DNA from 2 places in the Enterococcus mediterraneensis genome. Region 1 is predicted to be linked to the other one. Evidence: predicted binding sites of a transcription regulator. Region 1 holds the regulator's gene; the other holds the start of a gene.
The links. The regulator HrcA, encoded in region 1, represses chaperone genes, less so after heat shock. The targets are predictions, from matches to a motif close to TTAGCACTCNNNNNNNNNGAGTGCTAA.
Positions count from the first base shown of each region.

Region 2: the regulator HrcA is predicted to act here: its motif matches at 8,319-8,345, upstream of groES (co-chaperone GroES).

Region 1 is NZ_UWOP01000001.1:2,285,099-2,297,390, reverse strand. It holds gene EFB00_RS11390 (amino acid ABC transporter ATP-binding protein) at 1-479, shown strand, start outside; gene dnaJ (molecular chaperone DnaJ) at 570-1,733, opposite strand; gene dnaK (molecular chaperone DnaK) at 1,867-3,696, opposite strand; gene grpE (nucleotide exchange factor GrpE) at 3,730-4,278, opposite strand; gene hrcA (heat-inducible transcriptional repressor HrcA) at 4,344-5,384, opposite strand; gene hemW (radical SAM family heme chaperone HemW) at 5,560-6,729, opposite strand; gene EFB00_RS11360 (ABC transporter permease) at 6,888-7,265, opposite strand; gene EFB00_RS11350 (helix-turn-helix domain-containing protein) at 8,549-8,713, opposite strand; gene EFB00_RS11345 (ABC transporter permease) at 8,837-9,592, opposite strand; gene EFB00_RS11340 (ATP-binding cassette domain-containing protein) at 9,576-10,514, opposite strand; gene EFB00_RS11335 (TetR/AcrR family transcriptional regulator) at 10,615-11,214, opposite strand; gene cysK (cysteine synthase A) at 11,526-12,292, opposite strand, start outside.
Region 2 is NZ_UWOP01000001.1:756,683-768,974, reverse strand. It holds gene EFB00_RS03650 (YycH family regulatory protein) at 1-1,265, shown strand, start outside; gene EFB00_RS03645 (two-component system regulatory protein YycI) at 1,266-2,129, shown strand; gene EFB00_RS03640 (MBL fold metallo-hydrolase) at 2,178-2,984, shown strand; gene EFB00_RS03635 (NAD(P)-dependent oxidoreductase) at 3,062-3,691, opposite strand; gene EFB00_RS03630 (MurR/RpiR family transcriptional regulator) at 3,793-4,548, shown strand; gene EFB00_RS03625 (PTS sugar transporter subunit IIC) at 4,693-6,033, shown strand; gene EFB00_RS03620 (6-phospho-beta-glucosidase) at 6,057-7,490, shown strand; gene EFB00_RS03615 (CPBP family intramembrane glutamic endopeptidase) at 7,548-8,174, opposite strand; gene groES (co-chaperone GroES) at 8,383-8,667, shown strand; gene groL (chaperonin GroEL) at 8,689-10,311, shown strand; gene EFB00_RS03600 (3D domain-containing protein) at 10,616-11,851, shown strand; gene EFB00_RS03595 (hypothetical protein) at 12,176-12,292, shown strand, end outside.

The DNA of each region.
Region 1 (12,292 bases):
AACATTTTAACTTGTTCCCGCATTTGACTGTCTTGGAAAATATCATCTTGGCTCCTACAGACTTGAAAAAAGCGTCTCGTAAAGAAGCTGAAGAAAAAGCAATGAAACTATTGGAAACAGTCGGTTTGGCTGATAAAAAAGATATGTACCCTGATAACCTATCCGGCGGACAAAAACAACGGGTGGCGATCGCCCGCGCATTAGCAATGAATCCGGACATCATGCTTTTTGATGAACCGACTTCCGCTTTGGATCCGGAAATGGTCGGCGACGTACTGAATGTTATGAAAAAATTGGCAAAACAAGGAATGACCATGGTCATCGTTACTCATGAAATGGGCTTTGCCAAAGAAGTTGCCAATCGCGTGCTTTTCTGCGACGAAGGAAAATTCTTAGAAGATGGCAAACCTGAAGAGATCTTCAATAATCCTAAAAATGAACGTACGAAAGATTTCTTGAACAAAGTATTGAATATCTGATCATGAAAAATAGCCATCAAAAAACCAGCGAAGTTGATTCTTCGCTGGTTTTTTGATTAAACGAACTGTTACGATCTGTCGATGTCAGTCCTATTTTTTCTTACCGGTAAATGCATCTTTCATTTTATCGAAAAAACCTTCCGGCTGCTGTTCATTGATTTTATTGCCGCTGACTTCCGCGAATTTGCGCAACGCGTATTTTTGTTCATCCGATAGATTCCGCGGTGTAATGATTTTGACACGAACTTGTTGGTCGCCGTTACCGCCGCCTCGCAAACGAGGTGCGCCTTTTCCGCGCAAACGGAAGTTGGTTCCTGTTTGTGTACCGGCAGGAACTTTCAATTTTACATCACCATGAACAGTCGGTACATTGACTTCATCCCCTAATGCCGCTTGGACAAAATTCAATGGCAATTCGTAATAGATCTCCGCGCCATCGCGATCAAAAATGTCGCTTTCTTCAACACGGAAAATCACGTACAGATCACCGTAAGGTCCGCCGTTCATCCCAGCTTCTCCTTGATCTGCCAAACGCATTTGTTGACCGTCTTCGACACCAGCAGGAACTTTAACTTTCACTTCATGGGCTTTCTTTTCGTGACCGGAACCTTGACAAGTAGGACATGGTTCTTTGATTTCTTTCCCTGTTCCGTGACATACATCACATGTTTGGCGACTCATCACTCGTCCAAGTGGTGTTTGGCGTTCAACATTGATGGTACCAGAACCGTGGCATTTATGACAGGTCACAGGCTGTGTTCCAGGTTTTGCGCCGTTACCGCCGCAAGTATGACAAGTTTCTTCGCGATTATACTTGATATTTTTTTCAACACCGAAAATCGCTTCTTCAAATTTCAATTGGATGGTATATTGCAGATCCGCGCCCTGACGAGGTGCGTTCGGATCAACAGAACGACCTCCGCCGCCGCCAAAAAAGGATTCAAAGATATCCTCAAAGCCGCCAAAGCCACCGCCAGAAAAGCCACCATAACCGCCGCCACCGAATCCGCCGGCACCGCCGTAATTAGGATCTGTTCCAGCATGTCCATATTGATCGTAAGCCGCTCTTTTTTGCGGGTCGCTTAAGATTTCATATGCTTCAGAAATCTCTTTGAATTTCGTTTCAGCATCTGGTTCTTTATTGATATCCGGGTGATATTTTTTGGAAAGCTTGCGGTATGCCTTTTTAATTTCATCATCCGAAGCTCCTTTTTGTAATCCTAGGACTTCGTAATAATCACGTTTTGTTGCCATAGGCTTCCCTCCACATTTCTTGTTTTAGCTACACTCGTGTATTTTATCATATTTCTTAAACAAGCTACATCTTTCTTAAATAAATCATAAGAAAAAGCCAAAGGATGACTTTGGCTTTTTCCTAGCGAGTTACTTATTTGTCATCGCCGTCTACTTCTTCGAAATCAGCATCAACGACATCATCCGCGCCGCCTTGTGCTGCGTTTGGATCTTGTTGAGCTTGTTGTTGTGCTGCTTGTTCGTACAATTTCACTGTCAAGTTTTGGACGATTTCGTTCAATGCGTCACGTTTCGTCTTCATTTCTTCAATGTTGTTCGCTTCAACAGCTGCTTTCAATTCGTCGCGTGCATCTTCCGCTTTCTTCACTTCGTCTGCATCAACTTTTCCTTCTAATTCTTTCAATGTTTTATCGACGGTGAATAACAATGCATCTACATCATTGCGAAGATCGACTTCTTCTTTGCGAGCTTTATCGGCTTCAGCATTTGCTTCAGCGTCTTTCACCATGCGTTCGATTTCTTCGTCTGATAAACCTGAAGAAGATTTGATTGTGATTTTTTGTTCTTTTTGTGTTCCCAAATCTTTTGCGGAAACATTTACGATACCATTTTTATCGATATCGAATGTTACTTCGATTTGTGGAATACCACGAGGTGCTGGTGGGATATCCGTTAATTGGAATCTTCCTAGTGTTTTGTTGTCAGCAGCCATTGGACGTTCCCCTTGCAGTACGTGGATATCCACTGCTGGTTGGTTGTCTGCTGCAGTTGAGAAGACTTGTGATTTACTTGTTGGGATCGTTGTGTTGCGATCGATCAATTTAGTAAATACGCCGCCCATTGTTTCGATACCTAGTGATAACGGTGTTACGTCAAGCAAGACCACGTCTTTCACGTCACCAGTGATAACGCCACCTTGGATCGCCGCACCCATTGCAACAACTTCATCAGGGTTTACAGATTTGTTTGGTTCTTTGCCTGTTTCTTTACGTACTGCTTCAACAACAGCAGGAATACGTGTTGAACCGCCGACTAAGATCACTTCATCGATTTCTGATTGTGACAATCCAGCATCTTTCAATGCTTGACGTACAGGAACTTTCGTACGTTCTACCAGGTCACTAGTCAATTCGTCAAATTTCGCACGAGTCAATGTCATTTCCAAGTGCAATGGACCAGCATCGCCGGCAGTGATAAATGGCAAGCTGATTTGTGTGCTTGTTACACCGGATAAATCTTTTTTCGCTTTTTCAGCGGCATCTTTCAAACGTTGCAATGCCATTTTGTCTGAGCTCAAATCGATTCCGTTTTCTTTTTTGAATTCTGCTACCATGTGATCGATGATTTTGTTATCGAAATCATCCCCACCTAGATGGTTATCACCGGCAGTTGACAATACATCGAATACGCCATCGCCTAATTCAAGGATCGATACGTCGAAAGTACCGCCGCCTAAGTCGAATACTAAGATTTTTTCGTCTTTATCGGTTTTATCCAAACCATAAGCCAATGCAGCGGCTGTTGGTTCGTTAACGATCCGTTCTACTTCTAAACCAGCGATTTTACCAGCGTCTTTTGTTGCTTGACGTTGCGCATCGTTGAAGTATGCAGGTACAGTGATGACTGCTTTGTCTACTTTTTCACCTAAATAGTCTTCTGCAAAACCTTTGATGTATTGCAAGACCATAGCTGAGATTTCTTGCGGTGTATAAGATTTGCCTTCCGCTTCAACTTTGTAACCAGCTTCTCCCATGTGACGTTTGATAGAAGAAATTGTATTTGGGTTGGTTACTGCTTGACGTTTTGCAACTTCACCGACTTGGATCTCACCGTTTTTGAAAGAAACAACAGATGGTGTTGTACGGTTTCCTTCTGGGTTTGCAATAATTTTTGCTTCGCCGCCTTCAAGGACAGCAACAGCAGAGTTTGTTGTACCTAAGTCAATACCAATGATTTTACTCATGTAAAAACACTCCTTAATATTTGTCTTTTATTATTATTGTGCCACGATGACCATACTTGGTCGAAGCACACGATCATGCAATTTATAGCCTTTTTGCAACACTTCCACAACTGTATCAGCCGGAAATTCTTCTGTTGCAGGAACTGTTTGAACTGCTTGATGCAGATTAGGATCGAAGGTTTCGCCGGAAGCCGGGATCTCTTCGACATTTTCTTCCTTCAAAGCAAAGCGCAGGCCGTCCAAGACCATTTCAACGCCTTTTTTCAAGCTGGCGCCTTGTTCATCAGAAACTTCTGTCGCCAATGCTCGTTCTAGATTATCGATAGCCGGCAACAATTTTTTCGCTAAATCTTGAGAACGGTATTTTTGTAATTGTTCCCGTTCATTACGATTACGAGTAGTGATATTTGCGATTTCTGCGCGAGCCCGCAAATATTGGTCTTCCAACTCATCGATTTTCGCTTGCATTTTTTCTGTTTCTGTTAATTCAGCAGGTGTTTCTTCTGATTGCTCTGCGTTTTCCGCAGATTCAACATCTGTTTCTGCTGATTTTGTTTCTTTCAATTCTTCATCTTTCTGCATTTCTTCAGACACTTGACCAACTTCCTTTCTCTATAAATATTTCAGATATCCGCTTTTATCTTCCGCTAGTTATAAGAATCCAACGAACGATAATACTCAGCTAATTTCGAAGCAAGTTCACGACGAAAAACGTCGATCAGCGCAAACATCTTTGAGTATGGCATATTAGTAGGACCTAAAAGAGCGATCGTTCCTTGCCCATGTCCTGTGATCTCATAATTGGCTTGAACCAGACTCATGTTTTGCAACAATTCGATCCCTAATTCATTACCAATCCGAATTCGGATATCCTCATCAGAAGGTACCAACAATTGCGTCAATTCTTCTGGATCTTTCATAAATGAATAGATCGTTTTGAATTGATCCACATCCGTCGTCGGCCCAAAATCCAGGACATTCATGCGACCGCCTACGAATATCTTTTCTTCAAACGCATTTCCTAATAACGAATCGAACAAATCTAAGATTCCTTCTGTCGTTTGGAAATACTTATGCAAAATCATAGGGATCTCGGTTCTCAAACGATGATAGACGGTGATCAATGACTCGCCGATCAACTTATCGTTGATGATCCGAACCATTTTCTCTAAATCTTCACCGCTAACTGTACGGGGAATCGTAAACACTTGGCTTTCAACATTTCCTTTATCGGTAACGATAAGGGCGATGATTTGCCGTTCATTCAACGGCACGATCCGAAAACCAGTCAAACGTCTTTCCTTCATATCAGGACCTAAAGACAATGCTGTATAGCTGGTCAGACTCGACAAAATATCTGCAGACTGCTGAATGATCTCATTGATCTCATGAAATTCTCTGCCAAAAGACTGACGAATCATCTGCATATCTGTCTGCTCCACTTGTGCCGGCGTCAACAGAAAATCAACATAATAACGATAGCCGTTCATTGATGGAACCCGTCCAGATGACGAATGCGTTTTTTGCAGAAAGCCGTATTCTTCTAGTGCTTTCATTTCATTACGGATCGTCGCCGAACTGGCGTTGATTCCTTCTTCCATCAATTTTTTGGAACCCACCGGTTGGCCTGTTTGTGTGTAATTTTGAATGATGAGACGCAGAATGTCTTGCTGCCTTTGTGTCAACATAATCTATCACCTCTCATTAGCACTCTTTCCTTTTAAGTGCTAACACGATTATAAATATATCATATTCTGCATATTTGTCAAGAATTTTCCACCCATTTTTAGCACTCTTGCATCGAGAGTGCTAATTATTTTGAAAATACGTTCCTATCTAATAAATAGTAAAAAAAGACCCCATTTAAGAGTCTTTTAATAGAAATTTTTCAAATACTTCATTCCCGATGAACAGCCCCGTATCTGTCAAACGGATAGCGTCTTCTTCTTCCAACAACCAGCCTTTTTGTTTCAGCTCAGGCAGGACAGCGCCATAGACTGTTTGAAAATCTACACCGAATTTTTCTTTGAATACTCGTTTTGAGATACCCGCGATTTTCCGGAGACCCAAAAACATTTCTTCTTCCATTTGATTTTGTTTTGTCAGAAATTCTTCTTCATAAGCAGGCAGTTTGTTTTCCCGCAACGGTTTAAGATAATGCTGGATCGGTCCATAGTTTTTATAGCGGCGATCGCCAAGATACCCGCTCGCGCCGGCACCAAAGCCAAAATAATTTTCATTGTTCCAATAAATCAGATTATGTTGTGATTCTTTGCCTGACAACGCAAAATTACTGATCTCATATTGATGACGTCCGTGCTTTTCCATCTGTTCGATGGCTTCTTCAAACATCTGACTCTCTACTTCCTGATCCGGCAATTCGATTCTTCCTTGCCGTACCCAGTTCATGAACATCGTTTTATTTTCCAGAATCAACGAATACATGGAATAATGAGGCAAATCCAAATCCAGCGCCCGTTTCAGTGTATCTCGAAAACTTTCCAGAGATTGACCCGGCAAAGCATAGATCAAATCGATAGACACATTGTCAAATTGCTCTTTTCGCAACAATTCGATGGTTTGGTAAACATCTTCCGCGGAATGCTTGCGACCGATTTTTTTCAATAACCGATTATCGAAAGTCTGAACCCCCATCGACAAACGGTCAATATCATAATTTTTCATCACTTGCAGTTTTTCTTTCGTCAAATCACCAGGGTTTGCTTCAATAGTAAATTCTTTGACTGTCTCCATCGGAAAGTACTCTGTCACACCCGCCAATAAACAATCCAGTTGTTTGGCAGACAATGAAGTTGGCGTACCACCGCCGATATAAATGGTTTTTGCTTCTGTAATTGGTTGCTGCGCCAATCCCAGTTGGATCTCCCGCAACAGCATCTCGATATATTCGTCCACCGGTTGCCCTTCTAAAAACACTTTATTGAAATCACAGTAATAACAAATGTGTTCACAAAACGGGATGTGGAGATAGGCAGAGATACTCTTGCCTATTGATTGTGTTGATTCATTCATTGCTTCATGTGCTCCTCACGTTAGCTAGAATATTCTTATATAAGCATACTATACGTATCTGCTGAACAAATCTACTAAAAAATCCAAGAATTACCTTCTTGGATCTTTTTTTAAGTATTCTATTATCTCCCTACTATGAAAATAGCCTAACTTTTTACTCAGGACTTTTCAGTCAATCGATTATATTTACCTAATGTAAGAAAAACAAAAAGCAGTAATAATCCAATCAGCCACGCACTGGCAACACGCAAATCATTTAGAGAAACATCGTTCATCAGCAAGCCGCGGATTGTTTCTGTAATAGGTGTGAAGGGAGATACTTCCGCAAAATTGCGCAATACTTTTGGAAGTGTCTCTAACGGAACAAACCCGCTGCTCAGGTAAGGCGCAAAAAGCAAAAACATTGGAAAAGCCGCCGCGGCCTCGGTCCCCACAGATAGCCCAATAAAAAAACTGATCCAGACGAGAGCCGCAGATGCCAGCAATACAAACAAACTCAATACTAATTCTTCAAGAATATTCATTACTTCTTTCATTGTTTTTTTGTCTATATGCTCAAAAGCTTCATCTAAATAAAATAATCTTGGCACTAGAGATTACAGCAGCAATAAATGCAAGTTTCTACTTGTTTCCCTGAGACAAATTTTTAATCAGAGACGTTAAATATGGATTCATATCCAACAAGTTTAAAAAGGCTTCCATTTGTTGCTCACTGTGCTCTGACTTATAGAAATATGCAATATAGTGTAAATATTCCATCGGTTTTAGGTACAGATACCCAAAAATTGATCGTCAATAAACACTATATCTCTTATTTTTGCTATATTAAAATCACATTCCATAAATTGTATTGAAGAAGAAACATAATTTATTTAAGCATTTAAAGCCTTAAATAAGGTAGTTTTCTCAATGCCATTATTACCTTCTATTTCTATCTTTAACATATTTTTCTCCTACTCTATAAAAAAAATTATATGGATAAATAATTTGCTATAAGAGCAATAATTGCCACTATAGCTATAACTATGAAAAAATACATAAAATATAGATATTTTTTTATCCTTTCTTTTTTATACATTGAATAAAATTTTAGAGATTGATGAATATCGAATAAAAGAATAATTCCTAAATATAGATAATTAAAATTTCTAATCATATTAAAACCCTCCACATATATATTTGTTTAATTATTATAAATGCTATGAAAGTTAGCTGAAAAAGAAAGAGTACCATGTATATATTAAACCTTATATTTATTGTATATGCGCCAAAAATCACTAATAGTAATACAAAACATGAAAAAAATAAATCGTTTCAAATTTAACGTCTAGTAGCAAATTATTCCTGTTAGCTGCAATAACATACGGAATATTCAAAAGTTTAAATTCTGATATAGTTACATTTCATTCAATTACTATTTGATAGATTAGTCTACACAGAAATATCTATTCTAGAATGGTACTTCAAAAATTCACCTCTAAATCAATTAGTCTGGAATATATGTGAATACCTTAACAATAAGTTAAACTCAGTAGTTATTATCATTTTGACGGAAGCACTTTGAAACGGGATAAAAACATGTACAAATTCCTTGTTTGTAGAGATTTTTATTACTTACCTAATTTCCATAGCTTCTATTAAATAATTATCTACTTTTTTATCAAAAAAACCTCAATATTTATAAATATTATAACTAACGTAATATAGAAATGCTAATTAATATTTGTTAATCTGCCTCGTTTTCTTCCATAATGAACAAGTCCAATTACAATATTTATTACACCTAAATACATATTTATATTTTTAGTTAATCTTTTTATCATACAAATACCTCTTCACCGAACTTGTGATAAGCATTGAACCAAACCTGTACCTGCTTTTTTGATTTCACTCCATATTTTTTCGATAAATACGATGTTCCTGCTTTTCCTTCAAGATATTCTTGAAGGATTTTCAGTCTGAATTCAAAACTATATTTTGCCATAAAAATACCGACCCCCAAAAGTTAGACCAAAAATCTAACTTCTGGAGGTCGGTAAATTAACTTCTTGGATATTTTTTAAGTATTCTATTATCTCCCTACTATGATAATAGCTCAACTTTTTATTCAGGACTTTTCAGTCAATCGATTATATTTACCTAATGTAAGAAAAACAAAAAGCAGTAATAATCCAATCAGCCATGCACTTGCAACACGCAAATCATTTAGAGAAACATCGTTCATCAGCAAGCCGCGGATCGTTTCTGTGATAGGTGTGAAGGGAGATACTTCCGCAAAGTTGCGCAATACTTTCGGAAGAGTCTCTAACGGAACAAACCCACTGCTCAGGTAAGGCGCAAAAAGTAAAAACATTGGAAAAGCCGCCGCGGCCTCGGTCCCCACAGATAGCCCAATAAAAAAACTGATCCAGACGAGAGCGGCAGATGCCAACAATACAAACAAACCCAATACTAATCCATTAGATAAAGTCAGTTCTGGACTGAAACCTAGTAAGATCCCTACTGCGATCACTAAAAATACCGAGAACAGACTTTTTAACAAATAGATCGTTTGCTCTCCCCACAAAACTGAAGATTGTGTGATCGCCATCGTTTTAAAGCGATTCAAGATCCCCCGTTGCTTCATCGTGGATATTGTAACAGCAGCTCCAGCCGAGACTTGCCCAAGCCCTAAAACGATGATCCCCGGTACGATATAATCGATATAGTTTCCAGAAGCATCAATCGCACCGCCAAAAATATAAACAAAAGATAGTAAGATCATAACTGGTAGAACGGCCGTTGTAATCAATCCATCAAGATTACGGGAGTTCATTTTCCAGCTTCTTTTACTCATTATCGTCAAATCATGAAACCACTGCATGATTTCCCCTCCTTGTTAATTCCAAATATACATCTTCCAATGTCGGCTCCACCAACTGGATATCTTCGATCGCGATTCCAGCGGATGTCAGATTCGTGAAAATCGAAGATACTTTTTTAACTTTTTCAATAACAGGAATTTCTAATCTGTTTTCTGACAGCTCTTCCAAATGTTCTACTGCAAGGATTTTTTTGGCAGATTCCAATATATTTTTATCAGCAAATTTAAGCTGTATCTTGCTTTCCGGCAAACTTTTTTTCAACGTATCAACAGAACCTTCTGCAATAACTTTTCCTTGATTCATGATCGTTACGAAATCAGCCAAAACTTCAGCTTCCTCAAGATATTGAGTGGTTAAAAAAATCGTCATCCCTGAATCTTTTGCTAATTGATCGATCATTTCCCAAATGCGGCGGCGATTAGCAGGATCGATCCCGGTCGTCGGTTCATCTAAAAACAAAATCTTCGGATCCCCCAACAAACTGACTGCGATATCCAATCGGCGTTTCATTCCTCCTGAATAATTCGTAACTTTTTTATCGGCTGCTGCCTCTAATTCAAATTGTTTAAGAAGCTCAAGTGCCTTTGCTTTTGCTGCTTTTCTCGATAACGAATGAAGCTGTCCCAAAATCTCCAAATTTTCTCTGCCGGTCAGCTCCTCATCTAGCGCCGCGAACTGTCCGGTTACACTGATTTGCTTGCGGATACTTCTTTTTGCAGCCGCTGTTCCGTTATACAGTATTTCTCCTGATGTGGGTGTTAACAGTGTCGTCAACAAATGGATCGTCGTTGTTTTTCCAGCACCGTTTTCGCCTAATAATGCAAAAATCTTCCCGGATTCTACCTTGAAAGAGACTTGATTGACGGCTGGATATTGCCCGAATGTTTTTGTTAAATTCTTAACTTCAATTGCGTAAGTCATCGTTTTCCCTCTTTTCTTTATAATGAATGAACATATATTCATTATAAATCCAAAAAAATAATTGTCAATGGAAACTTCTTGCCATTGACAATTATTTACCTTACTTAATCAAAAAACGCAGAAATAGTTTTGTATCCGGTGATCGGTATTCCTCACCAAAAATCGTTGACATCAATCCGACACCTTGCGCACAACTAATATAGTGCATGGCTAAAGTCTGGGGATCCCCTTCAACGAACTGTCCTTTCTCTTGTCCGCGTATGATCAACTGCTTTAATGCCTCAATCAATTCTTTATCCGTATCCACCACTTCTTGCGGACCATTGTTTTCCTCAGCATTTGTAAAAATTGTTTGCGTGATCAACAAAAACAATTCGCTGGTCGTAGGATCTTCAGATATTTCTTTCAGCATCTCTGCTGTGGCCTCTTCTAAAATCTCCCGCGGGTCACCTTCTGTTAAAAAAATCAGTTTCATCGTTCGCAAACCTTCGATTGCTTCAAGGATGATCGCATCAAATAAGGCTTGCTTAGAAGGAAAATAACGATACGCTAATCCCGTACTCACTCCAGCTTCTTTAGCGATCGCCTGCATCGTTGTGTTGGCAAAAGAGTGCTTCGCAAATAAAGTGACCGCAGCATAGCGGATCTTATCTCTAGTTTGTGCCCGCATCGCTTCAAATCGCTCGGTTTGTTTGCTCAAAACCATTCCTCACTTCCATCTTTCTACTCTATATTCATTATAGGAGAATTTCATATATAATTCAATTTAAGGAATGAGTGAAAGGTTTTTTGTTTTCTCTTCCATTCCTGTGAATGAGATCTTACCGGATAAATTTACATTTTTCAACAAAAAAAGAGCTGTGAAAGCTCTCAAGCCGCTCATTAATCAAACCAATGAATATTACGCACATCACCATATTTTGTGATGACAGCTCCATATGATCCAATTATTTTGTTTGGCCTTTGTTTATCTCACAGACACTTTTTTTCCTGTTTATTTTTAATTATTGCTTATTCAAATTCATAAAGAACAGTGGATAGATAACGTTCTCCATTATCTGGTACGACCGCCAAGACTTTCTTGCCTTTTCCTAGACGTTTTGCAACTTCGATGGCGCCTTTGATAGCCGCACCAGAAGAGATCCCTACCAAGATGCCTTCTTGACTGCCGACTTTTCTGGCGGTTTCAAGAGCATCTTCGCTAGTAACTTGCAATACTTCTTGATAGCTGGCTTCGTCTAAAACTTCTGGAATAAATCCGGCAGAGATTCCTTGGATTTTGTGAGGTCCTGGTTTGCCGCCTGATAATACTGGAGATTCCGCGGATTCTACTGCGAAAATCTGTACATCAGGATTGGTTTCTTGCAACCGTTTTGCCACACCTGTGATCGTCCCGCCTGTACCAACTCCTGCTACAAAAGCGTCCAATCCGATTTCTTCCGCCGCTTCAGCGATCTCTTTTCCTGTTGTTTCATAATGGATCGTTGGGTTTGCCGGATTATCGAATTGTAATGGTAAGAACCAACCGTTTTCTTCTGCCAATTCCTTCGCTTTGGCGATCGCGCCTTTCATACCTTCTGCTCCGGGTGTCAAAACAAGTTTTGCGCCATAAGCTTGGATCAGTTTGCGGCGTTCGATAGAGAAAGTATCTGGTAAAACGATCACTACGTTATAACCTTTTGCTGCTCCCACAAAAGACAATCCGACACCAGTATTACCTGAAGTTGGTTCAACGATGGTTCCGCCAGCTTTTAATTTTCCATCTTTTTCAGCTTGTT
Region 2 (12,292 bases), 1.5 Mb from region 1:
TGGGTCTCAGTATGTATCTTTCCTATGTGATCTGGCTGAGTCCTTCGAATCGAATGGTTCACGGAAATCAGCAGGAAAACAGTCAGCCTGTCTCAAATGCGCAAAATTATCGTAAAGCATCTGAAGTTTTTATGCCCATAACATTGACATGGCTCAATGACTCCAGTATCCAACAAACGACGTCGGAAACCCTAATTTCTGATATCCAACCGAAAATCACCGCTGCTTCTTTTGAAACATTGAAAACAGAAACCTATAATGATTTTGAAACTTTCAAACAAACGGCGATGATCACACATGGTATCGAAATGAATTATGTTGGTCCTTTTTCTTTACAGGAATTTATTACGATGTTCGATCTTGATCTTCATGTGAAAGACGCAGAAGAAAAATACTTCACTAAGATCCAATTAGATTTTGATCAAAAGAAGATCCGTTTTATCAACGTGAAACGTTATCAAATCAGTGAAGCTGCTATGTCGATCGATCAAGAAGCGATCGATGATCTTCTGTCTAAGACAAAAACGAATTGGATACAGATGAGTGCCGAAAATCGCTTGAATAACTTGCAATATAATGTGGAACAGCCGATAAAGATGAAAATGTACAGTTATATCTCATCGCCTCAGACGTATACCGTTTTTCGTGATGCGTTTTTCAATGATACCAGCAATATCAAAATCAATGAAGACAGCAAAGACATGGTGCTGTATGACGGATCTGAAAATATGACGATCCAAGAAAGCGAGCAATTAGTCGATTTTCATGGTGATTTTCTGTTAGGCGAAGACAGCACAGATCTGTATTCCAGAAGTTTTACGTTTATCAGTCGTCTAGGAACGAATCTAGGCAATATCCGCTTTTTCGACCGTTCTAAAAATACTGCGAATTATCGCATTTTCGTAGAAGGATATCCAGTCTTTAGCAACGATATTCGCGGTCAAGTGGATGTTACTATCTCGGATGATTCTGACAATAAAGGGATGCCGGTCCATATCCAGACTAGTCTGACATCCATCCAAGTCCCGATCCCTTCTGAAAACGAGATCTTATTGGCGAATAATGAAACAGTGATTGAACAGCTGCAAATGGCGGGAGCGGATCGGCAACTGATTCGCTCCATGGTCATCGGTTATCAATGGAAAGATATCGAAAATACGAATGGTGTCGTGGATTTGATCCCAACATGGTATATCCGATATGACGACACGTGGTATTCTCATGAACAACTGTTGGATAAATTGAGCGAAACGGGGGCGGAGTAATTGGATTTTAAAAAAATCGAATGGATCTTCTTCTTAGCGTTTCTAGGATTGAATATTTTTTTATTCAATATTTTCCACGATGCTCAAACAGAGGAAAATAATGTGGCGATGTCTAACCAAAAAATCGCTATTGAACAGCGATTAGAAACAGATAAAATCAAATATACCGGTGCTTTGTCAGAAAAAAAAGAAGAAGGCTATTACTTGAGCGGCGAACAGACCAATATGGACGAAGCACTCAAACAAGAGCGGGAAACGTCCGGCAATCCTTCTTTCTTGAGCAGCGGAACCACCATTGTTGATAACGAATTGACCCATATGCCTAGCGAAAGCTACTATATTAGCGACGATCAAAAGACCGAAGCGACATTGGAATCGTTTCTGAATAAAAACGACCAGATTTTATTCGGCAAACAATACAGCTATCTTCCCAACTATTCGTTGACCGACAAAGAATATCCGGAAGTTGTTGCGGCACAGTCTTTCGAAGGGATCCTTTTCAATGATCCTACTAGTCGTCTTACGCTATCTTTGGAAAAGGTCGATGATTTGCTGAAGATTTCAAGGTACAGTCAGACCCATCTTTCACAAATCGAAAAATTGCGGGAAAAAACAGCGCTCTATACTGAACGAGACGCTATTGAAACTTTGTATATCAATAATAAGATCCCTAGCAGGTCAACGATTCTCTGGCGGGGATTGTATTATACGCGGATTTTAAAAGTACGGGAAAAAAATGTTTATATACCAGCATGGTTTGTTGCCATCAAAACCAGTGATGGCATGACACAAGTCGAGATAGTAAATGCTTTCAGTAATCGGATCATTACAAATAATACATTGCAGAAGGTAGAAAATTATTAGAAAGCTATGTATAATGTAAAAAGTTGTAAGAGAGAGGAAGGCAGCGACATGTCGGAAAACAATGCTTTTAAAGTCAGTATTTTAGCTAGCGGCAGTTCAGGAAATTCTCTGTATATCGAAAGTGATCGAAAAAAGATCTTAGTAGACGCTGGTTTGAGCGGGAAAAAAATCACTTCTTTGTTAGCGGAAGTCGGTAAAAAACCCGAAGATCTTGACGCGCTTTTAGTTACTCACGAACATCGCGATCATATCCACGGTGTCGGTGTGATGGCGCGCAAATATAAATTAGATGTTTATGCCAATAAGCAGACCTGGCAAGCGATGGATGGGATGCTGGGCAATATCGCGACAGAACAGAAGCATATTTTCGAAATGGGTAAAGTCCTGACTTTTGGTGATATGGATATTGAAAGTTTTGGTGTTTCACATGATGCGGCGGCACCGCAGTTCTATCGTTTTTACAAAGACGGCAAATCATTCGTGATGCTGACAGACACTGGATATTGCAGTGATCATGTGCGCGGAATCATTCGTGATGCAGATGCTTATTTAGTAGAAAGCAATCATGATCTGGAAATGTTGCGGATGGGACCTTATCCGTGGAGCTTGAAGCAACGGATCTTAGGCGACCGAGGGCATTTATCCAATGACGATGGTGCATTGGTCATGACAGATATTATTGGTGACCGCACCAAACGGATCTATCTTGGACACTTGAGTAAAGAAAACAATATCAAAGAATTAGCTCATATGACGATGGAAAATACGCTGAGAGAAAAAGATCTCGGAGTAGGAGAAACCTTCGAAATATATGATACAGATCCAGACAAAGCGACTGATCTTTTCGCTATCTGAGGATGATTGAAATAGTAAAAAAGTCTGCGACACAAATTCGATTGTGACGCAGGCTTTTTTTGTTATATTCTATTCTATCAACGGCTAACGACGCTGATATGTTCTTTCAGATGCTTGCCTTGTTCCACTTCATCGATCATGGCGATGGCGTAGTCAGCCATACTGATCTCGCTTTCTCCAGCAGCATTTTTTATCAAGCGATCATCGTTCAACTGGTAGCTTCCGGTCCGTTCTCCATGAGGATCGAAATAAGCCGCAGGACTGATATATGTCCAATCAACTTCTTGATTTTTTTTCAGATCAATGAGTGACAAATACATATTATGAGCCACTGGATAAAACGGCGCGCTAGATGGAACACCGTCGATCATACGCTGAGATTTGGCATCGTCAAGGAAAAGCGAGGAGGCGCCGCCAACGATCAAAAGACGGGTGTCCGTACCAGATAAGATAGTTAATAAGTGATCGACGCTTGTTTGATGCAGTTCTTCTTTGCCGCGAGGGGCGTTGAAGGCATCAATCACCGCGTCAAAGCCTGCCAAATCTTGGGTGGTCAAATCAAAAAGGTCTTTTTGAAGATAAGGGACCTCGATAGTAAGTTTTTCTGGATGGCGCACGATAGCCGTCGCGTCGATCCCGCGATTCAGCGCTTCTTTCAAAATAAAAGAGCCCGCTTGTCCGGCTGCGCCGATAATTGCAATTTTCATTTTCATTCCTCCTCGTTTATAGTACTCTTATTTTAGAGATAGCGGTTTATTTCGTCAAAAAGTATGCTTGAAAAACTAACCATAAATGAAGGGAGTTCATTATGTTTGATTCAGAAAAAATCAAGTCGTTAAACAATCTGGAAATGATTGCTTATAATTATATTATTGAAAATCTCTGTGCATTGAAAACAATGACGATCAGAGAGCTGGCGGGGAATTGTCATGTTTCCACGTCAACCGTTTTGCGAACCATCAATAAATTAGGTTACGAAGGCTACTCGGAATTCAAATACGCGCTGAAAGAATATTTATCGGAACAAGAAAATCAGTCCGTTGATTCTTTCTACGAAGCAACCGTGCAGGTAGATACTTTTTTGAAAAAAGTCAAAGACGACAGCTACCGGATGACACTTCAACCGGCGATCGATCTGATTTTAAATGCTCGTCACGTGGCTTTCTCCGGTATCGGGACCAGTGGGGTTTTAGGCGCATATGGGAGCCGCTACTTTTCCAATGTGGGAATCAATGCGTATAGTATTGCGGATCCTTTTGCACCAATCCCGCCCCGAGGATTGGAAAATACATTGGCGATCATTTTATCAGTATCCGGCGAAACCTCTGAGATGATCGAACAGACGAGAGATTTCAAGCGTTATGGCGCGAAGGTCCTCAGTATCACCAATAATGAAAACTCGACGATAGCCAAGATGGCTGACTATAATATTTCCTATTACATGCCGGAAAGCGAAAGCCCCAACGAGAAATATCTGAATATGACGACTCAAGTTCCGGTGGTCACTTTGATCGAGATCCTAGCTCATCAGGTGTCTAGGAAATACAAAGAAAACAAACAGTGAACCTGCTGTTTGTTTTTTTCATTGGAACATGTTTCTTTCATTTCACAAAGTGTTTCTTTTTCGATGAATGACCTTTATGATACTAATGTAAACGAATTCATTATTGTGAAAAACTAAAAGCAATCATTCGAAGGAGAGAGAAAAATGAATCAATGGATCAACGATACACTTTTACCCCCTGTACTGAAGTTTGTGAATACCAAACCGATCACTGCATTGCGTAATGGGATGCTTTACACGATGCCCTTTTCCATCGTAGGATCGATCTTCCTACTATTGGCAAATTTCCCAGTAAAGGCGATTTCCGATTTTGTCACTGAAAGTGGTCTAGCAGATTATTTCAACCAAGCGTTCGGCGCATCTTTTGCGATCATGTCACTTTTTGCGGTTATGGGGATCGCGTATTCTTATGTTAAAGGGGAAGGGTTTGAAGGACTTCCAGCTGGAATGATCTCATTAGTCATCTTTTTATTGACGATGGATTCAACTGTAACTGATGCGGAAGCCGGTGTAACGATCGGCAACGTCATCGACAAAACATGGACAGGCGGACAAGGGATGATCAGTGCGATCATCGTGGGACTGTTTGTAGGTTGGGGCTACACCTGGTTCTTGAAACGAGACATCCGGATCAAACTTCCGGAACAAGTACCTACCAACGTTGCCAACTCATTTACAGCGTTGATCCCTGCGGCTGTTTTAACGACAGTTGCGCTGTTAGTGTATGTATTCTTTGATAAAGTATTCAAAACAACATTAGTGGAATGGATCTATCAAGTGATCCAAAGCCCAATGCAAGGTGTGACGGATTCACTAGGCGGCGCGTTGATGTTAGGTTTCTTGGTACCGTTCCTTTGGTTCTTCGGGGTACACGGTTCAACGATCGTCGGCGGGATCATGGGACCGATCCTGCAAGCCAATTCTTTAGCCAATACCGATTTAGTGAATTCTGGCAAAGAACTGACTGTCGCAAATGGCGGACATATCGTAACTCAACAATTTTTGGATCAATTCATGACCGTAACAGGTGCTGGAATGACAATTGGGATCGTGATGTTCATGTTGGCTCTAGCAAAATCTCAACAATTCAAGCAACTAGGAAGATTGTCATTGATCCCTGCTGTTTTCAACATCAATGAACCGATCATTTTCGCTACACCAGTGGTAATGAACCCGATCATGGCAATTCCGTTTATCTTGACCCCAGTCGTTTCTGGCGTGATCACTTATTTTGCTCTTTATACTGGGTTAGTACCATTATTTACAGCAGTCATGGTACCTTGGACGACACCACCGATCATTTCAGGTTTCTTAGTAGGCGGCTGGCGAGCAGCGCTTTTGCAAGCAGTTGTTTTAACGATCGGATTCTTTATTTACTTGCCGTTCATCCGTAAAGTGGATTCATTGAACTATGCGCAAGAACAAGGAGCAACGTTAGCTGAAGTTGAAGCAGAGGCAGAAGCAGAAGATAAAGTAACAGCTTAGAAAAATCAGATGGGAGAACTACGATGAGTATTTTGAAAGATAACTTTTTATGGGGCGGCGCGGTTGCCGCCCATCAATTGGAAGGAGGCTGGCAAGAAGGCGGCAAAGGTATCAGTGTGGCAGATGTGATGACTGCTGGCGCCAATGGAGTTCCACGGAAAATCACGGACGGCGTACTCGCTGGCGAAAACTATCCTAATCATGAAGCCATCGATTTTTACCATCGCTATAAAGAAGACGTTAAATTGTTTGCGGAACTTGGTCTAAAATGTTTCAGAACCTCCATTGCATGGACACGGATCTTTCCTGATGGAGACGAAGCAGAACCGAATGAAGCTGGTTTGCAGTTTTATGATGATCTTTTCGACGAGTGTTTGAAATATAACATCCAGCCGGTGATCACGCTGTCTCACTTTGAAATGCCGTATCATTTAGTTACTGAATATGGCGGCTGGCGCAATCGCAAAGTCATCGACTTTTTCGTCCGCTTTGCTGAAGTCTGCTTCACCCGCTACAAGGACAAAGTGAAATATTGGATGACCTTTAATGAAATCAATAATCAAGCCAATTATCATGAAGATTTTGCACCGTTTACGAACTCAGGATTAAAATTTGTTGAAGGAGAAGATCGGGAACGCTTGATGTATCAAGCGGCGCACTATGAGTTGGTCGCTAGCGCGAAAGCTATAGAGATTGGACGACAAATCAATCCAGAATTCCAGATCGGCTGTATGATCGCCATGTGCCCAATCTATCCATATTCTTGCGATCCAAATGATATGATGGCAGCGACTGTCGGGATGCAGCGTCGCTACTGGTTTACGGATGTCCATTGCCGCGGCAAGTATCCAAGCTATCTAAAGACCTATTTCAAACGTAAAAACTTTGATTTGGATATAACAGAAGAAGATCTTGAACAGTTGAAACGAGACTGTGTGGATTATATCGGATTCAGCTACTATATGTCATTTGCAATCAAAGATCACGGAAAAGCACCATCATACGATTATGATGAAGCACATGATCTAGTGAGAAATCCTTACGTTGAAGCTTCGGAATGGGGTTGGCAGATCGATCCGACTGGGTTGCGCTACTCCATGAACTGGTTCAACGAGCGCTATGAATTACCGTTGTTTATCGTGGAAAATGGATTTGGCGCAGTAGATGAAGTCAACGAGGACGGTACGATTGAGGATCCGTATCGCATTGAGTATTTGAAAGCTCATATCCAATCCATGAAAGATGCGGTGGAATATGACGGGATCGATTTGATGGGCTACACGCCATGGGGGTTCATCGATCTAGTGTCAGCAGGGACCGGCGAGATGAAAAAACGTTATGGCTTTATCTATGTGGATAAAGACAATGAAGGACAAGGAACGTTAGATCGGAAAAAGAAACAATCCTTTGATTGGTATCAAAAAGTCATCGCGACAAATGGCGAAACATTAGATTAAATATACAAAACAGCACCGGATCACTTCCTACTGCGGATGTGATTCGGTGCTGTTTATTTATTGAGCTAATGCTATTTGTACAATGACTACTAATGTATTCATTCCGACGTGAGTAATGATCGATGTCCAGATCTTGCCGGTATGGGTATAAAGCCAAAGGAAAAAACTGCCGAGGAAAAAGTACACGAGAAGATGTCCGTCATTATGGGCAAAAGCAAATGCCAATGAACTCAAGATCAAACCGATCCAATAGTTCGAATATTTCGCGATGATCCCGAAGAGTGCCCGGCGGAAAACAAATTCTTCCATGATCGGACCACCGATCATGACCGCGACAGCGAAAATCGGCCGTTGCAAAATGATGGTGATGATATTTTGCGTATTTTGAGAAGGCTGCAATTCACCAAAAAGCCCTTCGATATTCGCGGCGATATTTTGCAAAATCAATGCGATAAAGATCCCAACGATTCCCCAAATCAAGATCGAAAGTTTTGAGGCAGTGTTTTTCTCGATTTTCAGCGGTTCTTTCTGATAAACATATAATAAGATCATGACTACTGCACCGATCAAATAAGATAAAGTAGTAGCAAGTACTGCTTGATTAGGATCGGCAAAAAAAGCGGGTATGAAAAAAGCCAACCCGTAACAGAAAATCGTCAATAGACTGTATCTATTTAAAGTCATAGGCCATCTCCTTTAGATAATTGCTTTCATTATAACGCAAGGATTAAGGCGAAACAACGAAAATCCTTAAAAAGAGAAAGCGCTAAAAATTGGGTAAAAAAACTTGCAAAGCGGAAGCAAAATGAGTAATATAAATCTTGTAGGTTAGCACTCGATAAACGAGAGTGCTAACTCAAGAAAAAGTACAGATTTAACGGAGGGATTTATCGTGTTAAAACCATTAGGCGATCGTGTCATCATCGAAGTCGCAAAAGAGGAAGAAAAAACAGTCGGCGGTATCGTGTTAGCTTCCGCTGCTAAAGAAAAACCACAAACAGGTACTGTTATTGCGGTTGGTGAAGGACGCACATTAGATAACGGTGAAAAAGCTCCTGTGCCTGTGAAAGTCGGCGACCAAGTAATGTTTGAAAAGTATGCTGGAACAGAAGTGAAATTTGAAGGCAACGAATACTTGATCGTAGCTGGTAAAGATATTATCGCAATCGTAGAATAAAAAAATTGAGGTGGATAAATCATGGCAAAAGACATTAAATTCGCAGAAGATGCACGCGCAGCAATGCTTCGCGGTGTAGACAAATTAGCTGATACAGTAAAAGTAACATTAGGACCAAAAGGCCGTAATGTTGTGTTAGAAAAATCATACGGTTCACCATTGATCACAAATGATGGTGTAACGATCGCAAAAGAAATCGAATTAGAAGATCATTTCGAAAACATGGGTGCGAAATTAGTTTCTGAAGTTGCTTCTAAAACCAACGATATCGCTGGTGACGGAACCACAACAGCAACTGTTTTGACACAAGCAATCGTACGTGAAGGATTGAAAAACGTAACTGCTGGAGCAAACCCTCTAGGCATTCGCCGCGGGATTGAATTAGCGACAAAAGCGGCAGTAGAAGAATTACACAACATTTCTTCTATCGTTGATTCAAAAGAAGCCATCGCACAAGTTGGTGCCGTTTCTTCAGGAAGCGAACAAGTTGGTAATTACATCGCTGACGCAATGGAAAAAGTCGGCAACGACGGTGTCATCACTATTGAAGAATCAAAAGGGATCGAAACAGAATTAGATGTCGTGGAAGGGATGCAATTTGACCGCGGCTACCTATCACAATACATGGTGACAGATAACGATAAAATGGAAGCTGTCTTAGACAATCCATATATCTTGATCACTGACAAAAAAATCTCAAACATTCAAGACATCTTGCCTTTATTAGAACAAATCCTGCAACAATCAAAACCATTGTTGATCATTGCAGACGATGTAGACGGTGAAGCATTACCTACATTAGTCTTGAACAAGATCCGCGGAACATTCAACGTCGTAGCTGTCAAAGCACCTGGCTTTGGTGACCGTCGTAAAGCAATGTTGGAAGATATCGCAGTCTTGACTGGCGGAACAGTCATCACAGAAGATCTTGGTCTTGAATTGAAAGATGCAACTATCGAAAACCTTGGTCAAGCAAGCAAAGTCGTTGTTGACAAAGACAACACAACGATCGTTGAAGGAGCTGGCGGCAAAGACGCTGTAGCTGCTCGCGTACAATTGATCAAAAACCAAATCGCAGATACAACTTCTGATTTCGACCGTGAAAAATTACAAGAACGCCTGGCTAAACTTGCTGGCGGTGTAGCTGTCATCAAAGTCGGCGCGCCAACTGAAACAGAATTGAAAGAAATGAAACTGCGCATTGAAGACGCGCTGAACGCAACTCGTGCCGCTGTGGAAGAAGGTATGGTTTCCGGTGGTGGTACTGCATTGGTGAATGTCATCAATAAAGTAGCGCAATTAGAAGCAGAAGGCGACGTTGCAACTGGTGTGAAAATCGTGGTACGGGCATTGGAAGAACCAGTTCGTCAAATCGCTGAAAACGCAGGCTATGAAGGTTCTGTGATCATCGATAAATTGAAACACGCTGAATTAGGTACTGGATTCAACGCCGCAAATGGCGAATGGGTCAACATGGTAGAAGCCGGCATCGTCGACCCTACTAAAGTTACTCGTTCTGCATTACAAAACGCTGCATCTGTTGCCGCATTGTTATTGACAACAGAAGCTGTCGTAGCTGACAAACCAGAACCAGCTGCACCTGCCGCACCAGCAATGGACCCATCAATGGGCGGTATGATGTAAGAAACATTTGAATAGGATAATCAATAAACCGCAAAACACTGATTTTGCGGTTTATTTTTTGCGCTTTAAAAATAAAAGGCATCGTTATTTAAAGAACGACAGTAATATTACGATAAGATTACATAGAAAAAATGGCTAAAAACAGTTCTGTGCTCCACTTCTTAAGGGATTTCTTTCAAAAAATAGAAATAATCTCCCACTTTTGCTATAAAATGTAACAAAATGTAAAACAACTGAAATATTAACCGCCATGAGAATTTGTATAATAAGAAGCGTTGGAATGTAAAGAAAGGTGTTGGATTCAGTGAAAAGCAAAAAACTAATGACAGTCATAACTGCTGTATTAGTAGCAAATTTTATTGTACCAGTATTTGCTCATGCGGAATCTCTTGACTCTTTGAATGAAAAAGAAACTGCGATCATGAGACAAAGTGACGAGATCAGTGCAGAGATTCAGTTGGTATTAAATGATGTAAATGAAAAATACGCAAAAGTAGAAGCAACAAAAGAAAAGATCGCGAAAAACGAAGCGACTTTAACAACTGCGCAAGCAGAAATCAAAGAAACGCAAAAAAATATCGAAAAACGCAAAGACGCTGTTGCACAACGTCTAAAAGATATCCAAGTCAACGGCGGAACAGAACGAGATTGGAAAGCGCTGCTGGATTCTTCTAATCTGCAAGAATTGATCAACCGGGCGTATGCGATGACGATCCTGCAAAATGCTGAGAAAGAAAAGATCGACAGTTTGCATAATGAAAAAGAAAAACTGGAATCTTTGAAGGACAAAGTCGAAAGTACACAAGCGACTTTGAAAGAAAATGAAACGACTTTGCAAGCTGAAGCGCAAGAATTAGACAGCAAAGTAGCGAATCTAAAACAACAACTAGCGGAAAATAAAACTTCTTTACAAGCGATCGCTAAAAGCAAAGAAGTAGAAGCCGCACGGATCGAAGCTGAAAAACAAAAAGCAGAAGCTGAAAAGCAAGCCGCGGAAAAAGCCGCTGCTGAAAAGGCTGCTGCAGAAAAAGCTGCCAAAGAACAAGCAGAAAGCGAAAAAGCCAAAGAAAGCAGCTCGCAATCTACTCAATCGGAAACAACAAGCTCTAGTTCAAGCAGTACTAGCTCAAGTGATTCAAACAAAACGAACAGTTCAAGCAGTAGTTCAAATAATTCGAACAGCTCCAACAATTCAAATGGAACTTCAAGCAGCAGCAACTCTAATTCATCGAATAATACCTCCAATACTTCTGGCGGCAGAACGATGATGATGGAATCCACTGCATACTCCTACTCAGAAGCAGGAGCAAGCTATTTTACCGCCAGCGGAACAGATCTTAGAAAAAATCCTATGGCTGTAGCTGTTGATCCTAGCGTCATTCCATTAGGTACATTAGTAGAAGTCCAAGGCTACGGTATGGCATTAGCACTTGATACTGGTGGTGCCATCAAAGGCAATATCATTGACGTCCATTTCCCAACAGTCGAACAATGTCGCCAATGGGGAAGACGTCAAGTTAAAGTAACTATTCATGATTAATTGAATAAAATATAGAATTTAAAAAAGCAGTCTATCCCTTGTGTTGACTGCTTTTTTTTAGAAATGAAAAATGAGAAAATTTTTATTTTTAAACTTTTTTTAACTACCAATTTATTTGTGAAGCGCATACATAGTTGGTCGATATAGAAAAATCATGCTCGATTTGTATATATATGTTGAGCTATATTTGGATATATATTAGAAATTAGCGAATACCCTCTTTTTTTTCGATGTATTCTTGCTTATAATATACAAGAGTCACTTCATATATTTATTGCAGGTACATAGAACTAACTACAAATTGGGTATGAAGGAGTGTGTTGAATGAAGAAATCATTGCTGAAAACTGCTGCGATCGTAGTTGCCGGTGCCGGCGCGATTACAGTCTGTTTTTTTGGTTACAGGGTAAATGCTGGTAGGCAGTATGAGCAACGAGTCAGT